DNA from 4 places in the Priestia sp. Y58 genome. Region 2 is predicted to be linked to each of the others. Evidence: riboswitches for the same ligand, from Rfam matches in the RefSeq annotation. Region 2 holds a riboswitch; each other region holds the start of a gene.
The links. A riboswitch is a leader RNA that binds a small molecule or an ion and turns the genes downstream of it on or off. The one in region 2 is predicted to bind S-adenosylmethionine.
Positions count from the first base shown of each region.

Region 1: another riboswitch for S-adenosylmethionine. It lies ahead of mtnK (S-methyl-5-thioribose kinase); the one in region 2 lies ahead of MMB68_RS11935 (Na+/H+ antiporter NhaC family protein).
Region 3: another riboswitch for S-adenosylmethionine. It lies ahead of MMB68_RS18385 (methionine ABC transporter ATP-binding protein); the one in region 2 lies ahead of MMB68_RS11935 (Na+/H+ antiporter NhaC family protein).
Region 4: another riboswitch for S-adenosylmethionine. It lies ahead of MMB68_RS18050 (phosphoadenylyl-sulfate reductase); the one in region 2 lies ahead of MMB68_RS11935 (Na+/H+ antiporter NhaC family protein).

Region 1 is NZ_JAKWFL010000004.1:240,486-243,618, forward strand. It holds gene mtnA (S-methyl-5-thioribose-1-phosphate isomerase) at 1-10, opposite strand, end outside; gene mtnK (S-methyl-5-thioribose kinase) at 46-1,218, opposite strand; SAM riboswitch class I at 1,354-1,504, opposite strand; gene MMB68_RS14505 (carbon-nitrogen family hydrolase) at 1,596-2,378, opposite strand; gene MMB68_RS14510 (pyridoxal phosphate-dependent aminotransferase) at 2,490-3,133, shown strand, end outside.
Region 2 is NZ_JAKWFL010000003.1:367,802-370,934, reverse strand. It holds gene MMB68_RS11935 (Na+/H+ antiporter NhaC family protein) at 1-1,117, opposite strand, end outside; SAM riboswitch class I at 1,202-1,308, opposite strand; gene MMB68_RS11930 (ABC transporter permease) at 1,410-2,177, opposite strand; gene MMB68_RS11925 (ABC transporter ATP-binding protein) at 2,170-3,081, opposite strand.
Region 3 is NZ_JAKWFL010000006.1:64,788-67,920, reverse strand. It holds gene gcvH (glycine cleavage system protein GcvH) at 49-432, shown strand; gene MMB68_RS18400 (YusG family protein) at 512-757, shown strand; gene MMB68_RS18395 (toprim domain-containing protein) at 939-1,289, shown strand; gene MMB68_RS18390 (thioredoxin family protein) at 1,304-1,603, shown strand; SAM riboswitch class I at 1,784-1,891, shown strand; gene MMB68_RS18385 (methionine ABC transporter ATP-binding protein) at 2,023-3,048, shown strand; gene MMB68_RS18380 (methionine ABC transporter permease) at 3,041-3,133, shown strand, end outside.
Region 4 is NZ_JAKWFL010000006.1:7,912-11,044, reverse strand. It holds gene MMB68_RS18060 (VOC family protein) at 1-381, opposite strand, end outside; gene cdaS (sporulation-specific diadenylate cyclase CdaS) at 479-1,105, opposite strand; SAM riboswitch class I at 1,419-1,521, shown strand; gene MMB68_RS18050 (phosphoadenylyl-sulfate reductase) at 1,776-2,489, shown strand; gene MMB68_RS18045 (inorganic phosphate transporter) at 2,509-3,133, shown strand, end outside.

The DNA of each region.
Region 1 (3,133 bases), on a different contig from region 2:
TATTTGTCATGCTGATACCGATCCTTTCATTGTGTACATTATTCGTTATCGAAGTAAATGTTCAAATTCATTTGGTGAAACGTCTTGTTGGTGCAGAAGCAAATAGCGTCCAATTTTTAACGCAGTACGTTTAGCGTTAATTTTTCTTTCCTCTGAAGAAATTTCGTCTAAGTCTGCGACGTGAGCTAAGCCAATTGTACGTCGAATGATTTCACATCCTGCATATCCAACAGCATCTTGCCACGTTTGCGTTAAAATTTCATGTAATAAGCGCTCATCTTTAGCGAAAGGTTCAGTGTTTTCAGAATGCCAAAGCGCAGTAAAGGTATCTTTAAATACGTTCCATGTGTTCGTAATGTGTTCAAATAATGGTTCGCGATTTGTTTCTCGAGAAAGAGCATTTAAAAATAAATTCGCAACAAATTGTCCTAAATCGAATCCAAACGGACCGTAAAAAGCAAACTCTGGATCAATCACTTTTGTTTCTTGACTGCTAGCAAAGATGCTGCCTGTATGTAAATCACCGTGGATTAGCGTTTGCGCATTTGTTAAAAATTTATATTTTAATTTTGCTGCTTGTAGCTTTACATCACTATCATTCCATAATTCTTCTACATCAGGACGCAGCGCTTTTTCGAATTCATTTGTATCAATATCAAAAAAAGGATCTGTAAAAACTAAATCTTCCGTAATATTGCATAAGTCCGGGTTGCTGTACTTAACAATTTCTTCTTTTTTATCCTGAGGCTTTAAGGCGAAATCAGACGTTTTGAACGCAATATGTCCTAAAAAAGAACCGATATGCTGTGAGAGCAGAGGATAACTTTCACCTTGAATAAGTCCGGCGCGAGAAATCGTTAAATGAGACAGATCTTCCATGACCGTAACAGCAAGCGTTTCATCGTGGTAATAAACAGCGGGCACAAGTTCTGGCGTAAATGCACCAAATTGCTTGAGCGCATTGCTTTCAATTGTGGCACGGTTCAATGATAGAGGCCAGCTTTCGCCTACAACTTTTGCATAGGGAAGTGCTTGTTTGACGATAATGGATTTATTCGTTTGATCATTTATGATGTGAAAGACGAGATTTAAGTTGCCGTCACCAATTTCACGGGCAGTCAGCGCTTCTGTGGCATCAAAAAGACCTAGCTTTTTCACAAGTTTGATTGCTGAAATTTCTGTTAAAGGCTGATACTTCTCTGTTTTTGTTGTTGACATCGGAATCCCTCCATAGTTTATTAAACTGATTTGTTTACTAAGTTAATAGGTTTAAGAATATATGGAGGCTTTTATAATTTTAGAAAATATAAAAGCCTCTTTCGTTGGAAAGAGGCTTGATTGTAGTGTTCAAACCTCTTATCTGCCAGAAAGAATTACTTTCTGTTGGAATTAGCACCGTGCCTTTGTAAAACATGTTTTACGGGTGTGATCCATCTTAGGATGGAATGACGGTCGGTTGCTGGGCTTCACAGGGCCAAATCCCTCAGCCAACTCTTGATAAGAGTACGATTACTTATTCAATTTTGATTTGTTTGAATATTTTATGATATCTGGTGAAAATCGTATCATGCAAAAAAACGGCTGTCAATACATAATTAATAAAATTCTGTGCGGCGATCTGTAAAGACAGGAATTTGTTTGCGAATTTCTTTTACAAGTTCCAGGTTAACGTCAGCACTTAAAAGTTCTTCGCTATCGCCAGCTTCAGCGATTATTTCTCCCCACGGATCGATGACTAAGGAATGTCCGGCAAATGTGTTATTAGGATCTTGGCCTACACGATTACACGCGATTACATAGCATTGATTTTCGATTGCACGGCTAATGAGAAGTGCTTTCCAGTGGGCAAGTCTTGGAGCCGGCCACTGAGCGACAACAAACAAGACTTCTGCTCCGCTGCTAGTATGAACCCGAATCCATTCTGGAAAACGAATATCGTAACAAATAACTCCTGCGCATAGTGACTGTTCAAGTGTAAAAAGATTTTTTGCCGTTCCTGCTTCTAGATAGAGGTGCTCATCCATTAATTTAAACAAGTGCAGTTTACTGTATTGTGATACTTCACGACCTTTTCGGTCAAAAATATACATCGTATTCGTGACGCCTTGCTCTGTTTTTTTCGCGATCGAGCCTGCCACAATATTTACTTCGTTCGTTTTAGCAAACTGAGAGATTAATTGCTTGGCCTGCTGTCCTTCATCATCTGCAATTTCGTCTAGCCGCGTCAAATCATAAGCTGTATCCCATAGCTCAGGAAGCACCAGGATATCAGGGTTTTCTTTCAGAGCTTCTGTCATTTTTTGTTGAATATATTTTCGGTTTTTAGTTGGGTTTCCAAACGCAATATCAAGCTGCAAACACGTAATTTTTACACTCACTTTATCATCCGTCCTTTTTTAGTAGTTGAAAAAAATGACTTTACAAGTTGAGTATTACAATATATTATTTGTGACTAGAATTTCAAGAATTTTTTGAGAAGGTGTGCGATGATGAAACAATTTGAGCAATCGGAACTATTAAAAAGTTTACCAAAACAATTTTTTGCATCACTTGTAGGCAAGGTAGGAAAAGTAATGGCCCAAGGGCACGACGTTATTAACTTAGGGCAGGGAAATCCTGATCAGCCTACTCCTTCACATATTGTAGAAACACTGCAAAAAGCAAGCGCTAATCCTATACATCATAAATATTCTCCATTTCGGGGGCATCAGTTTTTGAAAGAGGCCGTTGCGACTTTTTATAAGCGAGAATACGGGGTTGATGTGGATCCCGAAAAAGAAGTAGCTATTTTGTTTGGCGGGAAGGGTGGACTTGTTGAAATCCCGCAGTGCTTATTAAACCCTGGAGATACGGTGCTGGTTCCGGATCCTGGATATCCTGATTACTGGTCTGGAGTAGAGCTTGCAAAAGCCAAGATGGAAGTGATGCCGCTCACGGCTAAAAATCATTTTCTACCCGTATACGAAGAGATAAGTGAACGTGCTAAAGAACAGGCAAAGCTCATGTTTTTAAACTATCCCAATAATCCTACTGGTGCAGTGGCAACGGCAGAATTTTTTGAAGACACCGTGGCGTTTGCTGCCAAGCACGATATTTGTGTGGTACACGACTTTGCCTACGGAGCAATTGGATT
Region 2 (3,133 bases):
AAAACAAGTCAAGCAGACTGGCTGATTTACGATTATCAATTGAATACTTATCAGAGATTTCTTTTGCTAACGGACCTGCTGTAATAATTGAAATCGTGTTATTAGCCGTTGCTAAATTTGTTAAACTTACCAACCCAGCGATGCTGAATTCTCCACCTTTTTTCGTTTGGATGCGTCGTGTTAATAAATTCAATAAGAACTGAATACCGCCGTTATAGCGGATGAGCTCAACCATTCCGCCAATTAATAGAGATAAAATAATTAACTCTGACATTCCGCCAATACCTTCTGTCACAGTTTTAGCAAGAGAAGAAAGCGTGTAGCTTCCGTCAGCTAATCCAATTACGCCGGCTAGCACGATTCCTCCGGTTAAAATGCTTAATACGTTTGCACCAAATACTGCAGCAACGAGTACGCCGATATAAGGCAAGATTTTAAACCAGCTGAAATCTTTAATTTCTACTGATGACGTGTTGCCTAGCGTCATTACAAGCAATAAAATTACCGTAACAATCGCTGCAGGAAGTACGATAAAAAAGTTCACTTTCAATTTATCCGTCATATTTGTTTTTTGCGTACGAACTGCCGCAATCGTTGTATCAGAAACAACAGATAAATTATCACCAAACATTGCACCGCCAATTACACCTGCTATTGCCAATGTAACAGAAACATGCGCTTGCTCACTGATTCCTACAGCGATAGGTCCTAGCGCAGCAATTGTTCCCATTGATGTTCCCATCGAAATTGAAATGAATGCGCCAATAACAAAGATTCCTGCTACGACTAAACTTTGCGGAAGCACGGAAAGCGCTAAGTTTACTGTTGAGTCAACAGCTCCCATACCTTTAGCGACTTCAGAAAAAGCACCTGCTAAAATAAAAATAAGCACCATAATAATGATATCAGGATGCCCTGCTCCTTTAGCAAAACGCTCCACTTTTACATTAAGTGAATCTTTGCGGTTCATAGCCAGCGCTACAATAGCTGCAATAATAATGGCTACTAATACAGGCAGCTTATAAAAATCTCCCGTTATAATTCCTGATCCGACAAACAGGACTAAAAAGACGCCCAGCGGTAACAGCGCCCAGCCGTTTCCTTTTTGTTGTTCCATTCTTAACACCTCTTGTTTACGTAATAAAAAAGACCTCTTCTTATTGACAAGAAGAGGTCTCTTATTTGTATCATAAGATTACCCTTCTCATCTTCCAAACGAAACATCGTCTGCTGGATTTGGCACCGCACTGCGTACAGCCAGTTGCCGAGACATCATAGGGCCAGTCCCTCCGTCTCTCTTGATAAGAAGTTTATAGTTGTTTTAAAAATAGTCTTTCACTACTGTAATCTCTTTTTATTTAATTGTCAAATGCTATTTCAGAAAAATGTATAGTGCGAAAATTCTCACATCAATTAGCTACGTCACGTTTTAAAAACGCTGCCCAAGCCACGCCCATAAAGAAGACAAAGTGTGCAACTAAGATGAAGATTGAAAATGGAATCGTCATGCCGTCAAACATCGTCTTCATTCCGTTCATATACTGCACAAAGTTTGTGTTGGCGAACAGTAAAAATTTCCCCCACCATAAACCAAACTCTGACACTATTCCAGTTACTGCTTTCGCTCCGATACTTACGACAATAGCTAGACTTGAAGCAAGCGCGCTGTTTCTAAATAAAGACGACAGCATGAATGCGAACGTCATCATCATAAACGTTTCCATATACGCACTGTCATACGTAAGCGTAATGTTTTTAAGCAGCTGCGCATCTCCTTCTAGACTGGCAAAGCCAAAGAACAATGCTCCCCATACAAACGAAAAAAGCAAATAGCTCAGTAAATAATACAAGCTAATTAAAATGAGCGTTATGTACTTGGATGCTAAAATCGTTGAACGTCTAGCAGGGCGAATTAAAAGAAGCTTAATGGTACCTGCTTCAAACTCTTTTGCAACCATTGACCCTCCAACAGCAAGCGCGAAAAATTGAACGAGAATCAGCATACCTGAACTAAATGACAGGAAGTTCAAAATATTGTCTTCTGTTCCTGCACTGTTTGCTACTTTCTTCATTAAAAGAGCCATACAAAGAGTTAAAATGCCGATTGTAATAAACGTGATTTTTGTACTTCTTTTGTGAAACCATTTCATATGTTCATTTTGAATTAGCTTAAGCATGGTGCTCTCCTTCCGTAACGGACATAAACGAATCTTCAAGCGTCTCATACACAGGGGTAATTCGGTAGACTGAAATATCGCTGTCCACTAATTTTTTATTCACAGCTGGAATCTGCTCTTTTACAATCGCCACGTCGATACTATGTGATCTCACCGTTACTTCAAATTCTTGTGATAAAAGATTCGCTGCTTTTTGTGCATCAGACACTTCAAATTCTACGTACATTCCTTGATCTTGACGATTTGGAGATAGATCTTGAATAGCTTTTAACTCGCCGTTTTGAATAATGCCAACGCGGTCACATAATGCTTCTACTTCTTTTAATAAGTGGCTCGCGATTAAGATTGAAATTCCTTCTTCCCTGCAAAGCGTTTGTAAATATGTACGAAACTCTCTCATTCCCGCTGGGTCTAGACCATTTGTTGGTTCGTCTAGTAAAAGCAATGCAGGCTTATGTAAAATAGCTTGAGCTACTCCTAAACGCTGTCTCATCCCAAGAGAATACGTCTTCACTTTTGCATGAATGCTGTTTTCAAGCTTTACTAAAGCAATCACTTCATCCAAGCGTTCTGATGTGATCCCTTCATGCATATTCGCAAAGTGTTTTAAATTTTGATAGCCCGTCAGATAATCATAAAACTCAGGGTTTTCGATAATCGCTCCAATTGATTTCATAGCTGATGTAAACTGTTCTTTTAAAGGAAACCCATTAACGGTAATCGTTCCCTCTGTTTCTTTAATTAGCCCTACGACGGTACGAATTAGCGTTGTCTTTCCAGAGCCATTTGGACCAAGCAATCCGAAAATCTCACCGCGCTCAACCGATAAGGATACATCATGCAAAATGGTTTTCTTCCCAATTACTTTACTGACATGATCTACTTGTAGCACTGTTTCTGTCATCATGTACATCCTTTCTTTAATTAGCAATACGCCTTCTATTGTTTCTCTTTTT
Region 3 (3,133 bases), on a different contig from region 2:
GCGCTTTTTATATAAACAAATTAAGATACATATTTTGGAGGGATTAAGATGAGTACACCAAAAGATTTGCGTTATTCTGAAGAGCATGAATGGGTAAAAACAGAAGGAGACGTTGTCCGCGTAGGTATTACACATTTCGCTCAAGCTGAGCTTGGAGACATCGTATTCGTTGAACTGCCAGAAGTAGGAGCAACAGTAGAAGCTGACGAGCCGTTTGGCAGCGTTGAATCAGTAAAAACAGTTTCTGAGCTTTATGCACCAATTAGCGGTGAAGTTGTAGCAGTAAACGACAACTTAAGCGATAGCCCTGAGCTTGTTAATGAATCTCCATACGAAGAAGCATGGATGATTACAATCAAACCATCCGATGCTTCTCAAGTAGACAAGCTAATGACAGCAGAGCAATACGAAGAAATGACAAACGAAGGATAATATTCCTCCATAAATTGTCTTTATGAAAAGTTTTTGACTGGACACTCTATTAGTAAACAAGCTAAAGGAGTGTCTTTTTATGTTTGAAAAACAAAAAATGGACGTTACAGATCGCGTTACAGCTAAATTTCATGACGGCGGTATGAAATTATATGTTGATAAGCAGCCAATTGGTGAAGTTAGTTACGGAACAAGCGGCAATGAATACCGTTTTGAAGAAGGATATTCGCAAGAAAATAATAAGTTCTATCAATACGCGGACGTACAAAAACAAGGTGAAACGCAAAAATATACAGACTGCGACGAAGAAGCAGGATGGTGCTAAACAGTGGCAACTGCCGCTGTTTTTCTTGTTTTATGGAAACAATATGGCCTAAACTGCCTTTTAAAAGAGTTCTTTCTTGCAAATTTCTTTTAAAAAACAGGTGAACTGTGATACATTAACGAATATTGTATAGCATAAAGAAATGATGTTACTATACAACTGACGATTATGGGTGATGAAAATGGGGCTAATTGAAATTGAAAAAGTAATTATTGTCGAAGGAAAATCAGATAAAAAGCGTATTCAAGATATCATTCGAGAACCAATTGAAATTATCTGTACAAACGGTACGATTAGTTTATCAAAGCTGGATGAAATTATTGACTGTACGTTTAACAAAGAGGTATACATACTCGTTGACTCTGATGATTCAGGGAATAAGCTGAGAAAACAATTTAAACGAGAGCTTCCGGAAGCAGAGCATCTATATATTGATAAAATGTACCGAGAGGTTGCTGCCGCCCCTAGACATCACATAGCAACAGTATTACTGAGTGCCAATATCGATGTTAATGCAGAATTTTTAACATAAAAGGAATGAGCAACATGCAAGAATGGAGTGAAAAACAGCTTGACGATCAGTTAAAAGAAGGACAAAGAGCGTTTATCTTTTTCCATACCCCTTTTTGCGGGACATGTCAGCTGGCAAAAAAAATGTTAACCGTAGCAGAAGCGATGCTGCCCGGTGTGACCATCGGAATGAGCAATTTAAATTATATGCCTTCAAAAGCAGAAGCATTTTCAATTGAAAGTGTACCTTGTTTGATTGAAGTGAAAAATGGCGAAATGGTAAAAAAACTCTATGCCTTTCATTCCATCGAGCACGTACTTGAAGAGCTTCGATAATCAAACGTTTGTTTAAAATGAAGAAATGGAACGAGAGCAAACCGTTGGGGCTGTTGAAATCTTGGGATATTATCCCAAGAACAAAATCTGTTGACAGCCTATCTGACACATGCTAAAATCACACTCATGAATGTTCATAAATGAATGAATATTTCCTAAAAACAAAATAATTGTTGCGAACTCTTATCAAGAGAGGTGGAGGGACTGAGCCCTGTGAAACCCGGCAACCGTCAGACTAACTGAAATGGTGCCAATTCCTGCAAAGCTATGCGCTTTGAAAGATGAGAGAAAGGATTAAATATCGAGCCTTTCTGTCATGCGCAGAGAGGCTTTTTTAATGGGGAAAATTGTTTTACGGCTTTTTTATCCTATAGGGCAACCTAACATAATTAAGTTTTTACTAAAGAAGGTGAAGAAATATGATTACATTAACAGGCGTTACAAAAATTTATCAGGCTAAAAGCGGTCAAGTAACAGCTGTTGATAATGTGAATCTAACCGTTAACCAAGGCGAAATTTACGGAATCATTGGTTACAGCGGAGCGGGGAAAAGTTCTTTAATTCGCTTGCTAAACGGGTTAGAAACACCAACGACAGGAACGGTCGAAGTAGCAGGTAATGATATTGGAAAAATTAAAGGCGGAAAACTCAGAAAAGCTAGACAAGAAATTAGTATGGTATTTCAGCACTTTAATATCTTGTGGTCGCGTACGGTGCGAGAAAATATTGCCTTTCCGTTAGAAATAGCAGGGATCTCAAAAGAAAAAAGAATGAAACGAGTAGACGAGCTTATCAAGCTAGTCGGGCTTGAAGGGCGTGAAAATGCTTATCCATCCCAGCTTAGCGGTGGACAGAAGCAGCGTGTTGGTATTGCTCGAGCGCTAGCCAATAACCCAAAAGTATTGCTGTGTGATGAAGCAACATCAGCGCTTGATCCTCAAACGACAGATTCCATTTTAGATCTGTTAGTAGATATTAATGAGAAGCTAGGGTTAACCATTGTACTCATTACTCATGAAATGCACGTTATTCGTAAAATTTGTCATCGAGTAGCCGTTATGGAAAATGGGGCAGTGGTAGAAGAAGGACAGGTGTTAGAAGTATTCAGAAAACCTAAGCAGCCGATTACAAAGCGATTCGTTCAACAAATTTCTGAACCAGAAGAAACGTTTGAAACAATTGAACAAGTAAAAGAGCTGTATCCAAGCGGGCAAATTATTCAGCTGACGTTTGTTGGCGGAAAAGCAGAGCAACCGCTCATTACAACGATTTTAAAACAGTTTGATGTAACGATTAATATTTTGCAAGGAAAGATTTCGCATACACAAACAGGTTCATACGGAACGTTGTTCGTTCATTTAGACGGAGAATTAACAGAAGTTGAAAAAGTCATTGCATACATTCATGAGCAGCAGGTAGAAGTGGAGGTAATGACAAATGCTTGAGAAACTATTTCCAAACGTTATTTTAGATGATTTTATTCAAGCGACAAATGAAACACTATATATGACGGCTATTTCAGTTATAGCC
Region 4 (3,133 bases), on a different contig from region 2:
TCTTTTTACTTCGTAATATTCAATCCATTCTTTGTCTGGACCGTAGAAAAATAAGTATCTTGCTCCATTTGGCAAAGTTACAATGTTTTCTTCCACAAATGAAACGCCTGCTGATTTTAAACGCTCAAACTCCTCTTCAATTCCATCTACTGCTAGCGCGAAATGATGTACTTTACCTTCGTTAGGTAAGCTTGAGTTATACCCTTGAATTAACTCTACGATTACATTGCCTTCTAAACCTAGAAAAGCTAGCTTCAAAGATGGATCGGTATGTGGTAGTGTTTCGATGAGCTCTAATCCCACTTTTTGCGTATAGAACTCAATAGATTCTTCTATATCCTTTACTTGAACGCCTACATGTTCAAATTTTAAAATTGTCATATGCATCACCCGTATCTATAGTATGTAAAAACTATGAAATATATTAAAGAGAAAGGATATAGAAGTCAAGATAGGGCTGCTTATCAGGAAAGGGCTCTTAAATCATATTTTTGCTGGAGTGAATAGGGTAGAGGCTTCCATCAAGAGCAAACGAAATTTTGCCTGTTTCTTCAGATACAACTAAAATTAATGCATCCGATTTTTCCGACATTCCAATGGCTGCACGGTGACGTGTTCCCAATTTTTTGGTCGTTGAAATAATAGACGAGAGAGGTAAAACATTAGCAGCTGAGATAAGCTGATTATTTCTAATTAGGACGGCTCCGTCATGTAAGGGTGTCCCTGGATAGAACAGTGTTTCAACTAGCGTAGCGCTGACAGGAGCTTGAATAGGCATTCCTTTTTGAATAAGAGGGTCTACATTTTGTTCCCGTTCAATGACAATTAAAGCGCCGTGACGTTTCTCAGAAAGGTTATGAATAGCTAAGGACAGAGCAGCATATTCAAATGTATAAGGCGATAAGTAATGACGCAAGTAATAAGAGGCGGCCGTAGCTTGAACATCTTGAAATAACCTTCTCATCTCCTCAAAATCACATAGGATACAATGATCACTCGTGTCTAAATGTTTAATTAAATTAGAGGCTTCAGTTGAAATTTGCTGTAAATATGTTCGCACATTATTTTTAATTGTATCGTCTAATTGAAAAGGTTGTCTCTCCATCTTATATAGCTCCTATCTGTCAGTCAGTGTTATCTGTAATGTGTGCTAATGTGGGTGAATTATCCGTAAAGCTTATAAATCCCTTATTAATTTTATAGGGAGGTTTTGTGTTTTATTTAGCAAGAGAATATAAAAAGTTGGAGAAAAAAGAAAGCGTTTTATAAACTGGTATGTTCACATTTGGTTTAAATTTACATATGTTGTTTTAAATAAAAGTATAGATATTTCTGTGAATTTAAAGTATAGTTTTCTTATCGGATATATGATTTTTAATGTTGACAAATATTCTAAATATGCTAAAATTTTTAAAAAATGCTTATCAAGAGTGGTGGAGGGATCTGGCCCGCTGAACCCCGGCAACCTGCTTAGCAAGGTGCTAACTCCAGCAAAGTGTGTATCATTTTGAAAGATAAGGTGAAAATTTATTGCCTACCCAGTCTTTCAATATGGAAGACTTTTTATTTTGATATAGCGCAAGCGATAATTTAAGGAAGGACATTAATGACTGTAACCCCCGACTTAAAACAAATCTTTGAGCACGTGGAAGCAAAGTAAGAATTAAATAGTTTCGCTGACTAGACACACTAGAGGCGGTTTTATCCAATTCTAGTGGGTAAAACCGTCTTTTTTTATTGGATAACGCGGATAACTAAGAATTGGAGTGAAGAAAATGGCAGACTTATATACGTACGAAAACTGGAGTGATACATTTCCAGAGTTCGACAGTGAAGACGAAACAAAAGGAGCCCTTTCAGCATTGCAGTGGGCGTATGATACCTACGGAGATTCAATTATTTATGCATCAAGCTTTGGTATTGAAGGGATCGTGTTAATTGATTTAATTTCAAAAGTGAAAAAAGATGCTGAAATTGTCTTTTTAGATACGGGCGTTCATTTTAAAGAAACATATGAAGTAATTGATGCAATTAAAGAACGCTTTCCTGATTTGCGTATTCATATGAAAAAACCGGATTTAACGCTTGCAGAACAAGCTGAGAAACATGGAGATGAGCTTTGGAAGAGTCAGCCTAACTTATGCTGTCAAATTCGAAAAATCATCCCGTTAAGGGAATCTCTTGCTCCTTATGATGCGTGGATTTCTGGTTTGAGACGCGAGCAGTCTGAATCTCGTGCCAACACGAATTATTTTAATAAAGATGAGAAATTCAAGAAAGTGAAAGTCTGCCCGTTAATTCATTGGTCTTGGAAAGAAGTTTGGCGCTATGTGTATAAGCATGATTTACCATATAACAAACTTCATGATCAAGGCTACCCAAGCATCGGCTGTGAGCCCTGTACCGCACCTGCCTACAATGTAGACGATTTACGTTCAGGAAGATGGGCAGGTACACAAAAAGTTGAATGCGGATTACACGAATCTTAAATACGAAAGAGCTGAATAAATGATGCTTTTATATGTTGCCTTTATCATTGCGCTTTTTTTTGCAATGAATATTGGGGCAAGCGGTGCAGCAGCAGCTATGGGCGTTTCATACGGCTCCGGTGCGATTAAAAAGCGAAGAGTAGCCCTGTTCATCTGTGCTGTAGGTATTGTGCTCGGAGCCATTATCGGGGGCGGCGAGGTGGTAAAAACCATCAGTTCAGGTATCATACCTGAAAAATTGCTGTCAGTAGAATTAGTTATTATCATTCTGGCTGCTGCAACGCTGTCACTCTTTTTCGCGAATTTAATTGGTATCCCTCTATCAACAAGTGAAGTAACGGTTGGTTCAGTTGTTGGAGTAGGAGTAGCTTATCAATCTCTGTATGTGGAAAAACTTTTAGTTATCATGTCTTTTTGGATTATTGTTCCGCTGGTTTCATTTGTTATTGCTTTTTTGATTGGAAAAGTGATAAAACGCAGAGCGCATAAAAAAGAAGTAGAGGGAAAATGGAAAAGAGTTTTAACGATTTTAGTTATAGCCACGGGATTCTTTGAAGCCTTCTCAGCTGGAATGAATAACGTGGCAAATGCTGTCGGTCCTCTAGTAGGAGCTGGATTAATGGATGCCACAACGGGTGTCATAG